DNA from 3 places in the Viridibacillus sp. FSL R5-0888 genome. Region 2 is predicted to be linked to each of the others. Evidence: riboswitches for the same ligand, from Rfam matches in the RefSeq annotation. Region 2 holds a riboswitch; each other region holds the start of a gene.

Region 1 (6,687 bases), 280 kb from region 2:
CAAAAACTTTTCATCTAATTTAAGCATTTCCTGAAACTCCATCATGCCACGGTTTGCTTTGTTAAGTTCTCCGTCAAAACGGTAAGCACGTGGATCTGATTCAGAACCAAATTCCGCAATCGTTGAAAAATCAATACTACCAGTTAAATCAGCAATGTCCTGTGATTTTGGATCAGAAGGTGTAAATGTCCCAATCCCCACACGTTTATCTTCTGAAAATGTAATCCGTTCAATCATGACATTTTCAATAAGGCCATCATATTCTTTTTCGAGTCTCATCGTGTTTAAAGGAGATAAATTACCCTCTATGCGCAAACCATACTCTTCATAAAAATCTTTACGCAAATGGTGAGGAATAAGGTGGAGTGGGTCTTCATGCATCGGACATCCTTTTATTGCGTATACCGCTCCTTCATCTGTTCGTGAATATTGCTCAAGCCCTCGTTTTAGCAATGTCACAATTGTAGATTTCCCTCCACTCACGGGTCCCATTAATAATAAAATCCGCTTGCGAACATCTAATCTTCTTGCTGCAGGATGAAAGTATTCCTCTACCAATCTTTCAATTGCCGATTCGAGCCCGAAAATTTCTTGTCCAAAAAAGTTAAATAATTTTTGCCCATCTCTTTCTTCTAATCCAGAGCTTTTAATCATATTGTACACACGTGAATGGGCTGTTTGAGCAACTTCCGGCCTTTCCTTTACAATGTTTAAGTAATCCGCAAACGAGCCTTCCCATTTCAGTCTGTTTTCTTCTTCACGATAAACTTTAAACTTACTTAAAATGTCTATAGCCTTCCCTCCATTCTTAGCCTGATTTATAACATAGTATGAAATTAGAGAAATAATGATACCCAATAATGAGTCATTGTTGAGGATTCTTCTTTGAGGAAATCTTGAAGTAGCTCATGGAGCATGCATTCAACTGGTTAAAGTGTCATTAATCCTACTAAAGACCAATTTTATAGTTGTCAGCAGTTTTACCTTTTCTGCCATTCCTTCTAAAAAAATTGTGAATGTCAATATGTCATTATGAAACTCCCTATATAACAAACATATAATGTACTGTAACAACTTCGGAGGTGATTACACTGATTCATACGGTTAAACCAGGTGAAACACTGTTTCAACTTTCTAGAGATTATCGCACACCGCTATCCGCAATTATAAGCGCGAACCCATCTATCAATCCAAATGTACTTTATATTGGCCAACCTATTGTTATTCCAGGTTTTCCTGATCCTAATACAATTCCATATCAAATTGATGTTTCACTCAACAATCGTTGGCTTAGATTATATAAAGATGGTATTTTACAAAAGCAATATCCTATTGCGGTTGGAAAAATGTTAACCAATACACCTGTAGGAAATTTTATTATCATTAATAAAGCACCTAACCCAGGAGGCCCATTTGGAACAATGTGGATGAGCTTATCAAAAGATACGTATGGAATTCACGGCACAAATGATCCAAGCTCAATCGGTAAGGCCGTATCTCACGGCTGTATTCGTATGCATAATGAGGATGTAGAAGAGTTAGCAAGTATTATTCCAATAGGAACTCCGGTTTTTATACATCCATAATGGTAAATAGGACTACCCACAATAGTCTGATAGCTGACTTTTGTAGATAGTCCTTATTTTAAAATCTATTTATTCCAAACGTCTTTAGCGATACGTACAACATGACGTAATTTTTCCCATTGCTGTTCTTCAGTTAATAGATTGCCTTCTTCAGTAGAGGCAAAACCACATTGTGGACTTAAACAAAGTTGATCGATATTCACATATTTCGTTGCTTCTTCGATTCTTCCTTTAATTTCATCTTCATCTTCGAGTTCAGAAGTCTTGGAAGTAATCAATCCCAAAACGACATGTTGATCTTTAATGAATCGTAATGGATTAAAATCTCCTGATCGTTCATTATCAAATTCTAAGAAAAAGGCATCCACATTCACACGTGAGAATAGTTCTTTTGCGATCGGCTCATACGCACCTTGATATAACCATGATGATTTAAAATTCCCTCGACAAATATGGATCGTAACCGTCATATCTTCCGGTTTATTTGCTACTGCTTCAACAGTAATATCAGCAAACTTTTTTACTAATTCATCTGGATCAAATCCCTGCTCTTTTATCTTATCTCGGAAAACATCACTGAACAAAGCTCCCCAGCTTGTATCATCTAATTGTAAGTAGCGGCACCCTGCTTCATAAAAAGCTTGAATCGCATCTTGATATACTTTACTAATATCTTTAGCTACCTCATCGAGTGAAGCATATGTAGGATTGCTTAAATACGGTTCGCTTCCAACTACACCCGAGTAAAAAATCATATTAGGTCCTGGGATTGTAATTTTAGCAACATGCTCACCGGCAATACTTTTCAAATACTTAAAGTCTTCTAAAAATGGATGTTCTTTAGGGAACTTTAATTTCGAATCGACCATGTATGCCTCCGCTTTTTTCATCGCTCCATTAAAAGCACCCGAAAGGTCTATTTCATAAACACGAATCCCTTCAATCGCTCTGATAAAGTCTAAATGCCACCATCTTCTTCTAAATTCACCATCTGTTACAGCAGATAGACCAACTTCTTTTTGTTTTTCAACAAGCTTAGCAATTTCTATATCCTCAACTAATCGTAATTCTTCTTTAGTGATCTGACCTTGTTGATATTGTGCTCTTGCATCTTTAAGTACTTGTGGGCGAAGAAAGCTCCCTACATGGTCTGCTCGAAATGGTGCTTTAGTTACTGTATTAGTCAAATTAGACAACCCCTCTGAAGTTAAATTTGTATTTTTTATTGAGCTTTTCGAGGTACAAAAAAACCCCTTCTTAAAAGAAAGAAGAGATTGGCTTCATGGCTATTTACTCTTCTTATCTTCAAGCGTTACGCTTCTGGAATTAGCACAGTGCAAAAAAAGTCTGTTGCTGAGATATCAAAGGGCCAGTCCCTCCATCTCTCTAAATAAGAAAGTTACATATTTAATTACTAGTTAACAATCTACATGTATATCCATAGAATGTCAATAATCAGAACTATTTACCTGTTCAATTCAAGTTTTATCTTATTAAATATTTATTAATTCGTAGATTTGATATCGATCATATACTTTATTTAATTCTAATGACTAAAGTAGTGTCTGTGACTATGGTCCATAAAATTAAAGAAACGCACATCTTAAAAGATGTGCGTTTCTTCTGCTATCTATAATTATCCTCTTCGTCCGCCTCTTCCACCACGTTTAGACTCGGTGCTGCGTTTTAGAGTAGATAAGTTATCTTCACTTGATTTTAAGAATTTAGCCATCTTATCTTCAAAGGTTTCCTTCGGTTGGAAATTGCCTCGTGGACGACTATCTTTCTGGCGATATGGACGCTTCGTATATGAAGACGTATTTTCAACAGGTTTATCAATCGCTTTTTTAATGGATAAGGCAATTTTTCCTTCTTTTTCGCTTAGGACCTTAACTTCTACTTGATCCCCAACTTTCAGATGGTCATTAATATCTTTTACGTAAGCTTCTGCAACTTCACTAATGTGCACAAGTCCTGTGACCTTATCTGGCAACTCAACAAACGCACCAAAATTTGTGATTCCTGTAACCTTACCTTGTACCTTGCTACCAATTTCTACTGACAATCCATTTCCTCCTAATAAATACTATACTTTATTATATCAAATTTAATTTTTGGCGCCAGTATTCCGCTATATTTTTTAATATCAACAATATTTCCAATTTAATACTAATAACTTAAATAGTATCCGTGACTGGCACAATTAGATTTTTTAAAAAAATCTATCGTAATAGAGGGAATTGATAATATATTCAGAATATACAAGTGAAGGCGAAAGACCATTTTTGAGAGGAGGAAATGAGTAATGTCAAAGAAAGTATTATTGTTAGCTGGAGATGCCGTTGAGGCTTTGGAGATTTATTATCCTTATTATCGTTGTCTTGAAGAGGGCTATGATGTGCAAATAGCTGCTCCATCGAAGAAAAACTTACAGACGGTCGTTCATGATTTTATTGGTTGGGATACTTATACAGAGAGTAAAGGATACTTAATTGAATCTCATTTGGCGTTTGAGGATGTACATCCTGAAGAGTATGATGGATTGATTATCCCTGGAGGTAGAGCTCCTGAATACATTCGATTAAATGAAAATGTTCCAAAAATCGTTGCTCATTTCTTTGAGGCAAATAAACCTGTTGCAGCAATTTGCCACGCTAGTCTCATTTTAACAACTGTTTCTCAATACTTAATAGGTCGCGAATTAACGGCTTATATCGCATGTAAACCAGATGTAGAAGCTGCGGGTGCAACTTATATTGAAGATCCTCTCCATGTTCAAGGAAACCTCATTTCCGGACATGCTTGGCCTGATCTACCCGGATTTATGAGGGAATTCATTAAACAACTGAATCAATAAGGTTTGTTAATAAAAGATAGACAAAAGAACGTATCCATATATCCTAAAGTATTTTGGATACGTTTCTTTATAACTACTGATTCACTTCCTCATAAACCTCATTCATAAACAGTAAGCATTTGAAATTAGTATAAATTAAAATGTAGATCAGTTTTAATCTGTAATTCAATTGGATATTCTACACTCTAAGCTACTAAATTCCCCACACTTATTCTGCCTGCATTATTATTTCTCCGTTTGTTTCACAGAATAACCTTTTTGTAATTACTATATTTTTATTTCAAAAATACTATTTACAATCCCTTTCATTAAAAGCTACATTAAAAAATTTTTTTTAAGACAATCCAATGAGGCTTTTCTGTCGCTATTGCAGCCTAAAAATATTTGTAGGATGAACTTTTCACCTCTTAACTAAATGTATTAAAAACAAATCTTTGTCCATTCTAATATCACAAGGAGGTGAAAGTTATGGCTTCAAATAACCGAAGTTCAAATAAACTTGAAGTACCTGGTGTTCAACAAGCGATTGATCAAATGAAATATGAAATTGCTCAAGAGTTTGGTGTACAACTTGGAGGAGAGGCTTCTTCTCGTGCAAACGGTTCAGTTGGTGGAGAAATTACTAAACGATTAGTTCAAATGGCTGAAAACCAAGTAAAAGGAAATTCCGGGAAATAAAAATCCAAAGTAAGAAGGTAGAGTTATTATGCTCTACCTTTTTACTTTGGATTTAAAAACTTTAATTTAAATAATCACAGTCTAATCGAATTCTTCTAATTGGAATTCGTTCTTAAATGATTATAGTAACTTCTACCACATACTGCTTCAGAATGTACAGAGTGTATGTGGCAACACAAGGGTGCTGGTAGGTTTATTCCATTCTTAAGACCTTTTTCTTTCAGAAAACAGACTTTATCAAAATAAAAGGTGCGGCCGCAAAGGAACTTGAAACTAAATAAAATAAGTACACATGAGTTGATGTGATTCATTTTTTCTCTAACTTTTTAAGAGTTTCATCATTTCACTGTCCCGTCAACATTCTTTTCCAAAGTTATCAAGCAATGCACGCACTTCATCTGTTGATTTCGTGTTCATCAATTGATTTCTTAATTCAGCAGCTCCAGGGAATCCTTTGACATAAATTTTAAAAAAGCGATGAAGCCCTGTCATTGATCGTGGTAGTACTTCCGCATATTGATCTTGAAGATCAAGCTGCAGTCTTAAAAGATCAAGATACTCTTTACTGCTATGCTCTTTTGGCTCTTTTTCAAAAGCAAAAGGATTTTTAAAAATACCTCGCCCGATCATAACGCCATCAATACCATATTGTTCAGCAAGCTGCTGCCCAGTTTGACGGTCAGGAATGTCTCCATTGATTGTTAGTAGCGTATTTGGTGCGATACGGTCACGTAATTTTTTGATTTCCGGAATTAGCTCCCAATGCGCATCTACTTGGCTCATTTCCTTTCTTGTACGTAAATGAATAGAAAGGTTCGCAATATCCTGTTTTAAAATATGCGTTAGCCACTCCTCCCACTCATTTATATCGTTATAGCCAATTCGTGTTTTCACGCTGACAGGCAGTCCGCCCTCTTTTGCTGCTTGAATAAGTTCTGCCGCAACATCTGGACGCAGAATAAGACCACTACCTTTCCCTCTCGATGCCACATTCGGTACAGGGCAGCCCATATTAATATCGATGCCTTTAAATCCTAGCTCTGCCATGCCAATACTCATTTGACGGAAATATTCGGGATTATCCCCCCAAATATGTGCCACCATTGGCTGTTCATCTTCTGTAAAAGTCAAACGGCCACGCACACTTTTCATGCCCTCTGGATGACAATAGCTATCCGAGTTTGTAAACTCTGTGAAAAATACATCCGGTCGACCGGCTTCACTTACAACGTGACGAAAAACAACATCTGTCACATCTTCCATTGGTGCAAGTACAAAAAATGGTCGTGGTAAATCACGCCAAAAATTATCTATCATTTCAAACTCAAATCCTCTCACTATGGATACAACTTCAAACTCTCGGTCAAAAAATATAAAGCCTAATGTTCCACTTCTTTTACACTTATATCATGTTTAATAACTTATTATCAAACACAAGTACATTTGGACATTTATAATTTATGAAAAACTATTGTGAAAATCTGCAATATTTATTTTAACCAAAATTGATCCTGAATGTTATTTTACACACAAAAAAGCAGATGGTATAGATTTTTTCTATACCAT
Region 2 (6,687 bases):
AAATATCGCAAACAAAGTATTTGAATCTATCGCAATGGCCAAAGTTTCAACATCTGCTGAGGAAGCGAGAGAAAATAATTTCTTAAACTTTGCAGATGGTATTAGTGTTAACTCTGATCACCAACTATATGACGCCAAACAAGCAGCATTGGCATTATATGAAGGTGGTTATACAGCGCCAATTAGAACTAAGGTGCCGGTTGTAGGTGAAACTGGTTATGCAACATTATTGTTAGGAGCACAAGGAATGTATCAATCAGGCTTCATTAGTGAGCATGATTTGAAAATAGCGAAAAAGCTTGCCTATGTTTTGGCGGGTGGCAAAGTTCCATACGGCACATTAGTGGATGAACAGTACTTACTAGATTTAGAGCGTGAAGCGTTCTTAAGCCTTGTTGCAGAGCCAAAGTCGCAAGCTAGAATGCAACATATGTTAGTGAAAGGGAAACCACTTCGCAACTAATTTTAGAGAAGTGATTAAGGGGGAATCTACTATGCGTGAAGCTGTTATTGTAGCAGGTGCAAGAACACCTATTGGAAAAGCAAAAAAAGGATCTTTAGCAACTATTCGTCCTGATGATCTTGGAGCATTAGTTGTAAAAGAGACATTACAAAGAGCAGGTTATGAAGGGGACATAGATGATTTAATTCTTGGCTGCGCTATGCCAGAAGCAGAACAAGGGATGAATATTGCGCGTAATATAGGAGCGCTTGCTGGGCTACCTGATACAACACCAGCTGTAACAGTTAATCGATTCTGTTCATCAGGTTTACAATCAATCGCTTATGCTGCAGAACGTATTATGCTTGGACATTCAAAGGCTATTATTGCAGGCGGTATTGAATCTATGAGTCTAGTACCAATGATGGGTAATGTGATTAGACCTAATGCGACTTTAGCGGAAACTGCCCCTCAATATTATATGAGTATGGGGCATACAGCGGAAGAAGTGGCTAAGAAATATGATGTTAGTCGTGAGGATCAAGATGCCTTTGCTGTTCGTTCACATGAATTAGCGGCAAAAGCAATTCAAGAAGGTAAATTCGTCGATGAAATCGTTCCAGTGGAAGTCGTGCAACGATACGTGGATGCGGGGAATAATTTGCAAGAGAGAAAATTCACTTTTGATATGGATGAGGGTGTACGTGTTGGTACATCTCAAGAAACACTTGCGAAATTACGCCCAGCGTTTTCAGTAACTGGAAGTGTAACAGCAGGTAATGCTTCACAAACTTCAGATGGTGCAGCAGCAGTACTTGTTATGGACCGTGAAGAGGCAGAAGCACAAGGTTTAAAGCCAATGGCGAAATTTTTATCCTTTGCCGTAGGTGGAGTGCCTCCTGAAATTATGGGGATTGGCCCAACAGTTGCTGTACCGAAGGCGCTGAAAATTGCTGGCCTATCTATTGAAGATATTGACCTATGGGAAATTAACGAAGCTTTTGCTTCACAATCAATTCAAGTGGTGCGTGAACTGGGTATCGACCTTGAAAAAGTTAATGTTAATGGTGGTGCAATTGCATTAGGGCATCCGCTTGGTGCTACAGGTTCCATCCTAACACTGAAATTAATTCATGAGTTAAAACGTCAAGGTAAAAAGTACGGTGTAGTAACAATGTGTATCGGTGGCGGTATGGGAGCTGCTGGCGTATTTGAAATTCTATAAATAACACACAAAAGGGGAGCGATTATTATGACAGAGAAATTAGCGAATATCATTAGAGGCGGTAGCTTTTTAACTGAAGATGTAGAACTTGATCGTGTATTTACGCCAGAAGATTTCACTGAAGAGCATAAAATGATTGCGAAAACGACAGAGGACTATGTGCAAAATGAAGTATTACCAGTCGTTGAGAACTTAGAAAATCATGAGTTTGATCATTCTGTACGATTATTGAAAAAAGCTGGTGAACTTGGTCTTTTAGCTGCAGATGTTCCTGAAGAATATGAAGGTCTTGGCTTAGACAAAGTAACATCAGCATTAATCGCTGAGAAAATGTCAGTAGCTGGCGGATTCTCTATTACACACGGTGCACATGTTGGAATTGGTTCATTACCAATCGTATTATTTGGTAATGAAGAGCAAAAACAACAGTACTTACCTAAGCTTGCATCTGGAGAGCTAATTGCAGCTTATGCATTAACAGAGCCAGGTTCTGGGTCGGATGCATTAGGTGCTAAAACAGTAGCCAAATTAAATGCAGAAGGTACACATTATGTATTAAACGGTGAAAAACAATGGATTACAAACGCTGGTTTTGCTGATGTATTCGTCGTATATGCGAAAATTGATGGCGATAAATTTTCAGCATTCATAGTAGAACGCAACTATCCAGGTGTTTCTGTCGGTGCAGAAGAAAAGAAAATGGGGATTAAATCTTCTTCAACTCGTACACTAATTCTAGAAGATGTAAAAGTACCAGTTGAAAACCTACTTGGTGAAGTAGGGCGCGGTCACATTATTGCGTTTAACATTTTGAATATCGGTCGTTACAAATTAGGTGTTGGCTCAATTGGTGCATCAAAGCGTGCTCTTGAATTAGCGATTTCGTATACGAACCAGCGTCAACAATTTAAAACACCTATTTCATCTTTCAATTTAACGAAAGAAAAACTATCAACAATGGCTTCAAAATTATACGCTACTGAAAGTTTAATCTACCGTACAGTAGGATACTTTGAAGATCGTATGGGCCAATTAAGTGAAGACGAACAAAAAGACGGCAAAGCGATTGCAGCATCAATTGCAGAATATGCTATTGAATGTTCTATCAATAAAGTTTTTGGTTCTGAAACACTTGACTATATCGCTGATGAAGCAGTGCAATTACATGGTGGATATGGTTTCATGCAAGAGTATGAAGTAGAGCGTATTTACCGTGACTCACGTATTAATCGAATTTTTGAAGGAACAAACGAAATTAACCGTTTCATCATACCTGGCACGTTTATGAAAAAAGCAATGAAAGGTGAGTTACCTTTATTGCAACAAGCGCAGAGCCTACAACAAGAGCTTTTAATGCTAATGCCTGAAGAAATTGGTGATGAGCCATTAGCACAAGAAAAGCATCTTGTGAAAAATGCGAAAAAAATCGCTCTATTAGCAGCTGGTCTTGCTGCACAAAAATATGGCCCGAAATTAGATGCCGAACAAGAATTACTAGTGAACATTGCGAATATCGCTAACCAATTATTTGCAATGGAATCTACTGTGTTACGTACAGAAAAAGCTATTGCTCGTGATGGGGTAGACAAAGCAAGCCAAAAATTACTATATACTCAAATCTTCTGCCAAGAAGCGTTTGAAGAAATCGAAAAAGAAGCAAAAGAAACAATCATTACAGCTGTAGACGGAGACAATGCTCGTATGATGTTATCTGCGCTTCGCAAACTTACTCGTAACAATCCTTACAATGTTATTGCCAAGAAACGTGAAGCATCAGTTAAACTAATTGCTGCTGAGAAATTTGTTGTCTAAAATAAGCTAGTTGAGAATCCGAACACAACTTTTGTGTTCGGATTTCTTGCTTGTAGACTATACTCCCACTACAATAGAATTAAATAGTTTGGAAAAAGGAGCATGTATATGTCTATTTTATTCATTCAATATCCAAAATGTACAACTTGTCGTAAAGCAAAAGCATGGTTAGACGAAAATGGGGTAAACTATACAGATAAGCACATCGTTGAAGAAACACCTTCTAAAGAGAAATTAAAACAATATTTAGATGCTAGTGGTTTACCATTAAAGAAATTTTTTAATACTTCAGGAATGAAGTATAGAGAGCTACAATTGAAAGATCGACTTGCTGATATGACGGAAGATGAGCAATTAGAATTGCTTGCTTCGGATGGTATGTTAATCAAGCGTCCAATCGTTACAGACGGTAAAAAAGTGACGTTAGGATTTAAAGAATCAGACTTTGAACAGACATGGAAATAACACAGACATATGCTTGTTTTTACAATGGAAATATGTCAAACTTAAAGTGAATTTAATTACATATTTGGAGGGGTATTCATGAGCACACCAAAAGACTTACGCTATTCTGAAGAACATGAATGGGTAAAAACTGAAGACGGAAAAGTACGTATCGGTATTACACATTTCGCACAATCTGAACTAGGCGATATCGTTTTTGTTGAACTTCCACAGGTTGGCGACGAATTAGTAGCAGACGAACCATTCGGCAGTGTTGAATCTGTAAAAACTGTATCAGAACTTTACGCACCGATTTCTGGTAAAGTTGTTGAAATTAACGAAGAGCTTGAAGAAAGCCCAGAGTTCGTTAACGAATCTCCATACGATAAAGCATGGATGGTTGTAGTTGAACCAGCTGATAACGCTCAAGTTGATGCATTATTAACTGCAGAACAATACGAAGCAATTATCGAAGAATAAGATCTGAAAACGCCGTGCATTTGCTCGGCGTTTTTTTAAACTTGGTAAACGGCAAAAAGTATTTGTTAGGAGGGTATATATGACTTTTAACAAGCTGATTATCGTGGAAGGGCGCCAAGATAAGTTGCGAATTGCGCCAATACTAGCAGAGAACATTCCGATAATATGTACGAATGGAACAGTTAGTGCAAGCCGATTAGAAGAAATCTTGGCACCATATGAGGACTGCGAATTGTATGCATTCTTTGATGCTGACTCATCGGGTGATAAGCTCCGTGCTCTTTTTAAAAGAGAGTTCCCAAATGCTCGTCATCTACACACCTCCTCTACTTATAAACAAGTAGAAGCTACTCCTAGAAGACATTTAGCTAGAATATTATTGGCGGCAAATTTTACAGTTCATAAAGAATATCTAATAGTATAGGAATGAAGAAGATGGAAGAATGGTCACGTGAACAATGGGAAGAAACTATGAAAAACTCCTCGCTTTCGGCTTTTTATTTGTATACACCATTATGTGGGACGTGTGCAGTTGCGTCGAAAATGATGGAAGTAGTAGAACATGTCGTTAGCGATATTCCTATTGGTAAAGCGAACTTGAATTATATACAAGATGTAGCGTTTGATTATGAAATAGAAAGTGTCCCATGCTTGATTATTTCGAAGAATGGGAAAATTCATGATAAAATCTATGCCTTTCAATCAGTACCTTTTTTGTTTGAAAAATTACGTCAAAACGATTGACGTTGAAGCAATAGCGTGATAAAGTAGCAAACATAACTAATTAAATATAGTCGTTACTCTTATTTAGAGAGGTGGAGGGAAGTGCCCAATGAAGCCCGGCAACCGTCATATTTATATGGCACGGTGCCAAATCACACAAAGTATTTACTTTGGAAGATGAGAGAACGGTTTTACGTATATAGCTTTGCGTTGAACCCTTCTGTTAATCTGCAGAAGGGTTTTTTTAGTTTCTAAGAGATGCCAGTAGAAAGTGCATACTTTTTAGTTTTAAAATAAAGGTGGTATGACAGTGATTCAGTTAGAAAATGTTGTGAAAAAATATAAAACCGCTAACGGAGAGTTAACCGCTGTCAAAAATGTGAATTTATCTGTTGAAGACGGAGAAATATTCGGCATTATTGGATACAGCGGAGCAGGCAAGAGTACGCTCATTCGTTTATTAAATGGTTTGGAGCAACCGACGACCGGTAAAGTTGTTGTGAATGGTCAGGAAGTTTCGTCGATTAAAGGAAGTGCGTTACGTAATGCGCGTCAAAAAATCAGTATGATCTTCCAACATTTCAATTTACTTTGGTCACGTACTGTAGAAGAGAATATAGCATTTCCATTAGAAATTGCAGGTTTATCTAAGGCAGAACGTCAGAAAAAGGTATTAGATCTTATTGAATTAGTTGGTTTAAAAGGCAGAGAAAAGGCGTATCCTTCTCAATTATCAGGTGGTCAAAAGCAACGTGTAGGTATTGCTAGAGCACTGGCAAATAACCCAGAAGTACTGCTTTGTGATGAAGCTACTTCAGCACTTGATCCTGAAACAACGGATTCAATTTTAGATTTACTAGTCGATATCAATGAGAAATTAGGCTTAACTATTGTACTTATCACGCATGAGATGCATGTCATTCGTAAAATTTGTCATCGCGTGGCAGTAATGGAAGCTGGACAAGTTGTTGAAAATGGTGATGTTCTAGAAGTATTCCAATCACCACAAGCAGACGTTACAAAACGATTTGTTTCTCAAATTACAGATACGAATGAACGTAAAGAATCAATTGAACAAATTATTGAAAACTACCCATCAGGAACACTTGTAAAATTAATGTTTGTAGGCTCTTCAACTGGTCAGCCAGTTATTTCACATTTAAGCCGTGAACTTAATTTGGACGTGAATATTGTCCATGGTAATATTTCGCAAACGAAAAGTGGACCATATGGCACGCTGATTATACAGTTAGATGGCAATAATGATAATGTACAAAAAGCAGTCACATATATGAATGAACATGGAGTAAAAACGGAGGTGATCGAAAATGCTTAATGATCTCTTCCCGAATGTACAATGGGACAGAATGTGGGAAGCAACGATAGAAACACTGTATATGACAGGTGTTGCTACAATTTTCACTTTTGTCATTGGTTTAGCTTTAGGTATTTTGCTGTTTTTGACGAGCCCTCAGCAATTATGGGCAAATAAATTAGTAAGTTGGTTAACAGGTTCGATCGTGAATATTTTCCGTTCGATTCCATTCATTATTTTAGTGAT
Region 3 (6,687 bases), 2.6 Mb from region 2:
GCTTATCATTAAAAAATCCAATTATCCCAGCTTCGGGCTGCTTCGGATTTGGACAAGAATATGCACAGCTTTATGATCTATCAAAGCTAGGTGCAATAATGATAAAAGCTACAACATTAGAAACACGCTCAGGTAACCCAACGCCACGTGTTGCTGAAACAGCGGCGGGTATGTTAAATGCCATTGGCTTACAAAATCCAGGTTTAGAGCATGTTTTATCACATGAACTTCCATGGTTAGAAAAATATGATGTGCCGATTATTGCTAATGTGGCTGGAACAGAAACTGCCGATTATGTAGCAGTAGCAGAGGCTATTTCAAAAGCACCAAATGTACATGCATTAGAGTTGAATATTTCATGTCCAAATGTTAAATGTGGTGGTATTCAATTCGGTACAGATCCGAAATCAGCAAGTGACTTAACGGCAGCAGTAAAAGCGGTATCAGATGTACCTGTATATGTAAAATTATCACCAAATGTAACGAATATTTCTGAAATCGCAAAAGCTGTAGAAGCAGGCGGAGCAGACGGTATTACGATGATTAATACATTAATCGGTATGCGTTTGCATCCGAGAACAGGAAAACCGATTATTGCTAACGGTACTGGAGGGTTATCAGGTCCAGCTGTTAAACCGGTAGCAATTCGTATGGTCCATGAAGTAAGCAGAAACGTTAATATTCCGATCATTGGAATGGGAGGAGTTGCAACTGCAGAGGATGTTATCGACTTCCTATCTGTAGGGGCAAGTGCTGTAGCAGTAGGTACTGCAAACTTTGTGGATCCATTCGTCTGCCCAAATATTATAGAAGCATTACCACAAAAGCTAGATGAATTAGGTTATAACAAATTAACAGATGTAATTGGAAGGAGCCACCGCTAAATGAATAATAAGCCTATTATCGCGTTAGATTTTCCAGATGAACAGAAAGTAATGACATTTCTTTCTCAGTTCAATGAGCCACTATTTGTGAAGGTGGGTCTTGAGCTTTATTTACAAGCAGGGCCAGACATTATACGCAAAATTAAAGCACAAGGTCACGACATTTTTTTAGATTTAAAACTGCATGATATTCCAAATACGGTGAAATCAGCGATGAAGGGCTTAGCAAAACTTGGTGTGGACCTAGTCAATGTCCATGCTGCAGGCGGTTCAAATATGATGGCGGCTGCTCTTGAAGGATTAAAAGAGGGAACTGAGGAAGGTAATAAGCGACCAGTTTTAATTGCAGTAACTCAGTTAACCTCGACGACTGAAGAGGAAATGCAAAACGAGCAACAAATCAATTTATCTTTAGATCAATCAGTAATGCATTATGCCAAACTTGCACAATCAGCTGGTTTAGATGGTGTTGTCTGCTCTGTACTTGAAGCAAAAGCAATCAGCGAAGTATGTGGAGAAAGCTTCCTAAAAGTAACACCAGGTATACGTATGGTTGGTGGTGTTGCACATGATCAAAAACGCGTTGCTACACCTGATTTTGCACGCGAAGAAGGCTCGACGCAAATCGTTGTAGGTCGTGCTATTACACAAGCAGAAAATCCAGTTGAAGCGTACCATGCTGTACAGCAATTATGGGGAGGACAACAATAATGACAATTCAAAAAGAAGTAGCACAAGGTATGTTAGAAGTAGGAGCAGTAGAGCTAAGTCCGAATGATCCATTTACTTGGGCATCAGGTATTAAATCACCAATCTACTGTGATACACGTTTAACAATTTCTTTTCCAAAAGTACGTACAACAATCGCAAACGGCCTTGCAGCGCTTATTAAAGAAAATTTCCCGGAAACAGATGTAGTAGCTGGTACAGCAACAGCGGGAATACCACATGCAGCATGGGTAAGCGACATTTTAGACTTACCTATGGTATATGTACGTTCAAAACCAAAAGACCATGGTCGTGGTAACCAAACAGAAGGAAAGCTTTCTGAAGGTCAAAAAGTAGTTGTAGTAGAAGATATTATTTCGACAGGTGGTTCTAGCATTACAGCAGTAGAAGCACTTCGTCGTGAAGGCGCTGAAGTACTTGGTGTCGTTTCAGTATATTCATATAAATTACCACGTGCTGAACAGGCTTTTGCGGAAGTGGGTGTTCCTTACTATTGCCTATCAAACTTTGAAGCATTAGTTGAAGCAGCAAAAGAATCAGGTGCTATTAATGAATCAGACATTCCAGGTTTACTACAATGGCATGCTGATTTAAAAGCCGGGAACTTAAAATAATAATACAAATATAGGTGCTTTTAAACTAGCAAGAGAAAAGAAATTATCTCTTGCTAGTTTTTTTATTGTGCAAAATGCTACTTTATAAAGAATCATTTTAAATGAAGAAAATAATTGTATATATGTTGCTTAATTATGGAAATTGTTTTAAAATCAATTAAACCAATAAGTTAACTAGGGATATTAAGTGGATTTCTTTACTTGAGAAACTGAAGGAAATGGCCCACTTAAGTTTCAGCAACACCTAATTTTTAGGAAGGAGCTAACTTCAACATGATTGCGTGCAATTATGAGAGATAAGAGTTGAATTAGCCCCCCTCAACTCTCTTTCTAGAAGATGTAGAAAGAGAGTTTTTTAATAGAAGTCGTTTATTCCATAATTGGTAAATAACAAAGAGAGAGGTTATAAAGATGGTACAAAGAATTGATGGGAAACAAGGTAAATTTGTATTGGATGCTGCAACACAAGTTGGAAGTGTCATTTTAAAAGTAAAAGATTTGGAACGTCAAATTGCATTTTACGAAAATGTAGTTGGTCTTGTCGTTTTAGAAAAAAGTACACAACATGCTAAATTTGGTGGTAAAGGCAGTAACAACGTTATTTTTGAATTAGAAAAAACCGCGGAAAAATTACAACCCGCTAAAAGTACGGGTTTATTCCATACAGCTTTTTTATTACCAAGTAGAGAAGCGTTTGCAACGAAATTTTTCGAAATTCTACGTAATAAGGAAACGATAGATAGTCCGATAGAGCAATCTTCACGTTTCCCGCACTTTGAACGCTATATTCCAATTGCTAGGTTAGATAGTGCGAGTGATCACGGTTATAGTGAGGCGTTTTATATATATGATATTGAAGGAAATGGTATAGAAATATATGCGGATCGTCATCGTGAAGATTGGGATAAGTATCCTGGTGGAAGTAATCCTCTTAATTTCAAAGAGTTAGCTCCATTAGCTGATTTTGAAACAGATGGGAAATTACCAGCTGAAACAATAATTGGTCATGTTCATTTGCGAATAGCAAATATAGAGGAATCCGTAGATTTCTATATAAATAAATTAGGTTTTGAAAAACAGATGATTATTGATACAGCATTTTTTATTTCAGTAGGGGGCTATCATCACCATCTTGCGGGAAATGTATGGTCGGGTGAAGGACTTCAAAAGGCAGCTGAAAATGAATCAGGATTGAAAGAAGTACGTTTTAAATTACCAACAACAGAAAGTTATGAGACAGCAAAAAATTATATTAAACAACAAATACAAATTCAAGATTTAGGGGATGAGTTTGTTGTAGAAGATCCAAGTGGAAATCGTATGGTTTTTGAAATTGCATAAAACAAAAAATCGAATCGTTATAAAAGGTAACAAAATGAAATTTAGTTGTTGTATTTTTTAACATCACTACTAAAATTATTGAAGTATGATTAGACTTAGTAGAAAATTTATCGCATGCCCAAATGCTTGTAGCAAAGTCCTACCTTTATATAGAAAGTTATTTATAATGATCCAAATATAAGTAAAAACAACGATTGAAAAAGCTAAATTAGATAATGTGAAAATAGGATTTGGTACAATGGAGAAGTGATTAAGGCAGTGCAGTAAATAGTAAAAGGAGTCGCGTTTGAAAAATGTGCGACTCCTTTTAAGTGTTCTTAAATCTTATTATTTTAATTTCATGATTAATTCTTCATCGGGTGTTACATACAATGTCTTTTGCTCGAAGTAAATAACAAAACCAGGTTTAGAACCATTTGGTTTTTTTACTTGACGTACCTCTGTGTAATCGACAGGTACGGACGACGATTCACGTGCTTTACTGAAATAGGCTGATAAAGTTGCCGCTTCTAGTAAAGTTTGTTCATCTGGTTCAGAAGAGTGAATAACGACATGTGATCCTGGGATATCCTTTGTATGCAACCAAATTTCAGATTTACGTGCGATTTTAAATGTTAAATAATCATTTTGTTTATTGTTTTTGCCAACTGAAATGTCAATACCAGTGGAAGATTTGAATTTTTCTGGAGTTGGTTTAGTTGGTTTTTTACGTCGTTTTGAAGCACGTAATTTCAAGTAGCCTTGTTCAGCTAACTCTTCACGAATTTCTTCTATATCAGCTGGAGCAGCTTGTTGTACTTGTTGCGATAGCATTTCAAAGTAGGCTAAATCTCCTTGCGTTTTATTGAGTTGCTCTTGCACCATGATAAGTGCGTTTTTCGCCTTGTTGTACTTAGTATAGTAGCTCTGTGCATTTTCAACAGGTGTTTTCCGTTCGCTAATAGGGATCGTGATTTCTTCACTGTCCCCACTATAATAATTAACAACAGTAACTTCCTTTTGCCCTTTTTCAAATGCGTACAAGTTGGCCATTAATAACTCACCGAATAATTGGAATTGGTCTAAATTGTTTGCTCGATCCAAATCCTTTTGGAGTTTTTTTAACTTTAATTTAAGTTTGCTAATTTCATTTTGTAACCAGCGTTCTAAATCACCAGCTTGTTGTTTAACGCGGTCTCTCTCAGCTCTTGCAAAGAATACGCGATCCAGTAGACTGCTAAGGTTTGAGTAGCTTGTATGCTCACCTTCTAGATGTGTTAATTTCACTGGTGAAAAATATGTTTTCCCTTTTACTTCAGCGTAGGTTGGTGAATTCCCTCCAATTTTAAATTCTTCAATAAATAAAGAGAAGAGGTCAGCAATTGGTTGCCCTGTAGCTTCACTTCTGTATAACAATTCAGTAGCATGTAAGGGAGAAAAGCCTGTAAAATTCTGTACTATTTCTTGAGTGTTTTTTTCTTCAGCAAAGAATAGTTGTATTGATTCCCTACTTACTGTTTTAGGGTCTTCCTTATCTTGTTCTGGTGGTGCGATAAAAGGTTGGCCAGGCAAAACAGTACGGTAACTATTCATAGCAGGTGGTAGATGCTTTAAGCTATCTACGATTTTGTCTGTTTCTTTGTCGACTAAAATTAAATTGCTATGACGCCCCATGATTTCCGCGTGCAATTCCCTCGTGATTGGGTCACCAATTTCATTTTTACTAGCAATTTTCAAGATGAGGACGCGGTCAGCACCTTGTTGTTGTATTGATTCAATAAATCCACCTTCAATATGTTTACGAAGCAACGAGCAAAACATAGGTGGTTCTGGCGGGTTTTCAATTGTTTGTTCTGTGATATGAACACGTGCATAGGAAGGGTGGATTGAAAATAATAATTTGTGATTTCCACCATTGGCACGTATATGTAAAATAATTTCTTGGGTGTTCGGTTGATGCACTTTCGCGATTCGGCCTGTTACTAACTGTTGTAGCTCTTTCGCCATTGCGATTGTAAATAAACCATCATAAGCCATAAGTGATTCCTCTTTCAAAACGTTTTGTTCTATCTTAACATTTTTTTCGTTTATATAGGTAAGTGTAGGATTTGTAAAATGCAGTTCTTCGTGACTAATGAGTATCGATATTAATCATTTTTTTATTCTATTAAGTGAACTTCTAGCAAATCTGCAAGGCAAAACTTGTATTCATATGTTATAATTAAAAATCAGTATGCAAAGAAGGATGTGACTGACCTTGGTGCGTAGTATGACTGGATTTGGCAGGGGTGTCACAACAACGGAACAATTTCGGCTTACTGTAGAAATTCGATCGGTAAATCATCGTTTTTTAGAAGTTACGACACGTTTTCCGAAAGAGTGGATGGAAGCAGAAGTTCATACAAAAAAAATGCTTTCCTCATTAGTTTCAAGAGGTAAGTTAGATGTTTCCGTACATGTGAAAGAATTGTCACAGCAACAGCAAGTTGTACAAGTGAATTGGCCTCTAGTCAATGCTTATAAAGAAGCAAGAGAAGAATTGCAAAAACAGATATTGCTCGACGAGAAGTGGTCGATGACAGAACTTTTGAGTTTAGAGCAAGCATTAACTGTCAAAGTGCAAGAGACATCAAAAGAAGAAATTTTAACAGCTGTAGATCAAGCTGTACAACAAGCTGCAAGTGCACTGATCCAAATGCGCGAAAGAGAAGGTCAGGAATTGCAAGAGGCGGTAGTAGGTTTCAAAACGGATTTAGCAGAGCAAATAGAGTTAATTCGTAAAGTGGCCGATCAAGCCGTACAAAAGTATCGCGATAAGCTCGTTACAAGAATTGCAGAGCTTGCAGACATTAGCGCGTTAGAAGAACGATTATTAGCGGAGGTTGCAATTTTTGCTGAAAAAGCAGATATTGCTGAGGAATTAGACCGTTTATCAAGTCATTTTGTCCAACTTGATGAAACGCTTCAAGAAAACGTTTCTATCGGACGAAAACTCGATTTCTTATTACAAGAGATTCATCGTGAAATTAATACAATTGGCTCTAAAAACCAATCTGTTGAAGCTTCAGCTGCTGTTGTCCAAGCAAAAACTATTCTTGAGAAAATGCGAGAACAAGTTCAAAATATTGAATAATTGTGTT

What was found. A riboswitch is a leader RNA that binds a small molecule or an ion and turns the genes downstream of it on or off. The one in region 2 is predicted to bind S-adenosylmethionine.
Region 1: linked by a shared signal. The riboswitch ahead of MKY02_RS02550 (5-methyltetrahydropteroyltriglutamate--homocysteine S-methyltransferase) and the one ahead of MKY02_RS03925 (methionine ABC transporter ATP-binding protein) in region 2 are both predicted to bind S-adenosylmethionine.
Region 3: linked by a shared signal. The riboswitch ahead of MKY02_RS16890 (VOC family protein) and the one ahead of MKY02_RS03925 (methionine ABC transporter ATP-binding protein) in region 2 are both predicted to bind S-adenosylmethionine.

The regions. Positions count from the first base shown of each region.
Region 1 is NZ_JBBPAU010000001.1:515,458-522,144, reverse strand. It holds gene MKY02_RS02560 (PrkA family serine protein kinase) at 1-792, opposite strand, end outside; gene MKY02_RS02555 (L,D-transpeptidase family protein) at 1,092-1,586, shown strand; gene MKY02_RS02550 (5-methyltetrahydropteroyltriglutamate--homocysteine S-methyltransferase) at 1,652-2,773, opposite strand; SAM riboswitch class I at 2,883-2,983, opposite strand; gene MKY02_RS02545 (S1 domain-containing RNA-binding protein) at 3,223-3,651, opposite strand; gene MKY02_RS02540 (DJ-1/PfpI family protein) at 3,892-4,443, shown strand; gene MKY02_RS02535 (alpha/beta-type small acid-soluble spore protein) at 4,912-5,121, shown strand; gene MKY02_RS02530 (tRNA dihydrouridine synthase) at 5,476-6,459, opposite strand.
Region 2 is NZ_JBBPAU010000001.1:795,202-801,888, forward strand. It holds gene MKY02_RS03890 (3-hydroxyacyl-CoA dehydrogenase/enoyl-CoA hydratase family protein) at 1-463, shown strand, start outside; gene MKY02_RS03895 (acetyl-CoA C-acetyltransferase) at 495-1,667, shown strand; gene MKY02_RS03900 (acyl-CoA dehydrogenase family protein) at 1,695-3,479, shown strand; gene MKY02_RS03905 (arsenate reductase family protein) at 3,588-3,944, shown strand; gene gcvH (glycine cleavage system protein GcvH) at 4,023-4,403, shown strand; gene MKY02_RS03915 (TOPRIM domain-containing protein) at 4,483-4,827, shown strand; gene MKY02_RS03920 (thioredoxin family protein) at 4,839-5,147, shown strand; SAM riboswitch class I at 5,204-5,310, shown strand; gene MKY02_RS03925 (methionine ABC transporter ATP-binding protein) at 5,437-6,462, shown strand; gene MKY02_RS03930 (methionine ABC transporter permease) at 6,455-6,687, shown strand, end outside.
Region 3 is NZ_JBBPAU010000001.1:3,365,789-3,372,475, reverse strand. It holds gene MKY02_RS16905 (dihydroorotate dehydrogenase) at 1-884, shown strand, start outside; gene pyrF (orotidine-5'-phosphate decarboxylase) at 885-1,595, shown strand; gene pyrE (orotate phosphoribosyltransferase) at 1,595-2,227, shown strand; SAM riboswitch class I at 2,421-2,530, shown strand; gene MKY02_RS16890 (VOC family protein) at 2,639-3,568, shown strand; gene MKY02_RS16885 (Rqc2 family fibronectin-binding protein) at 3,896-5,584, opposite strand; gene MKY02_RS16880 (YicC/YloC family endoribonuclease) at 5,805-6,680, shown strand.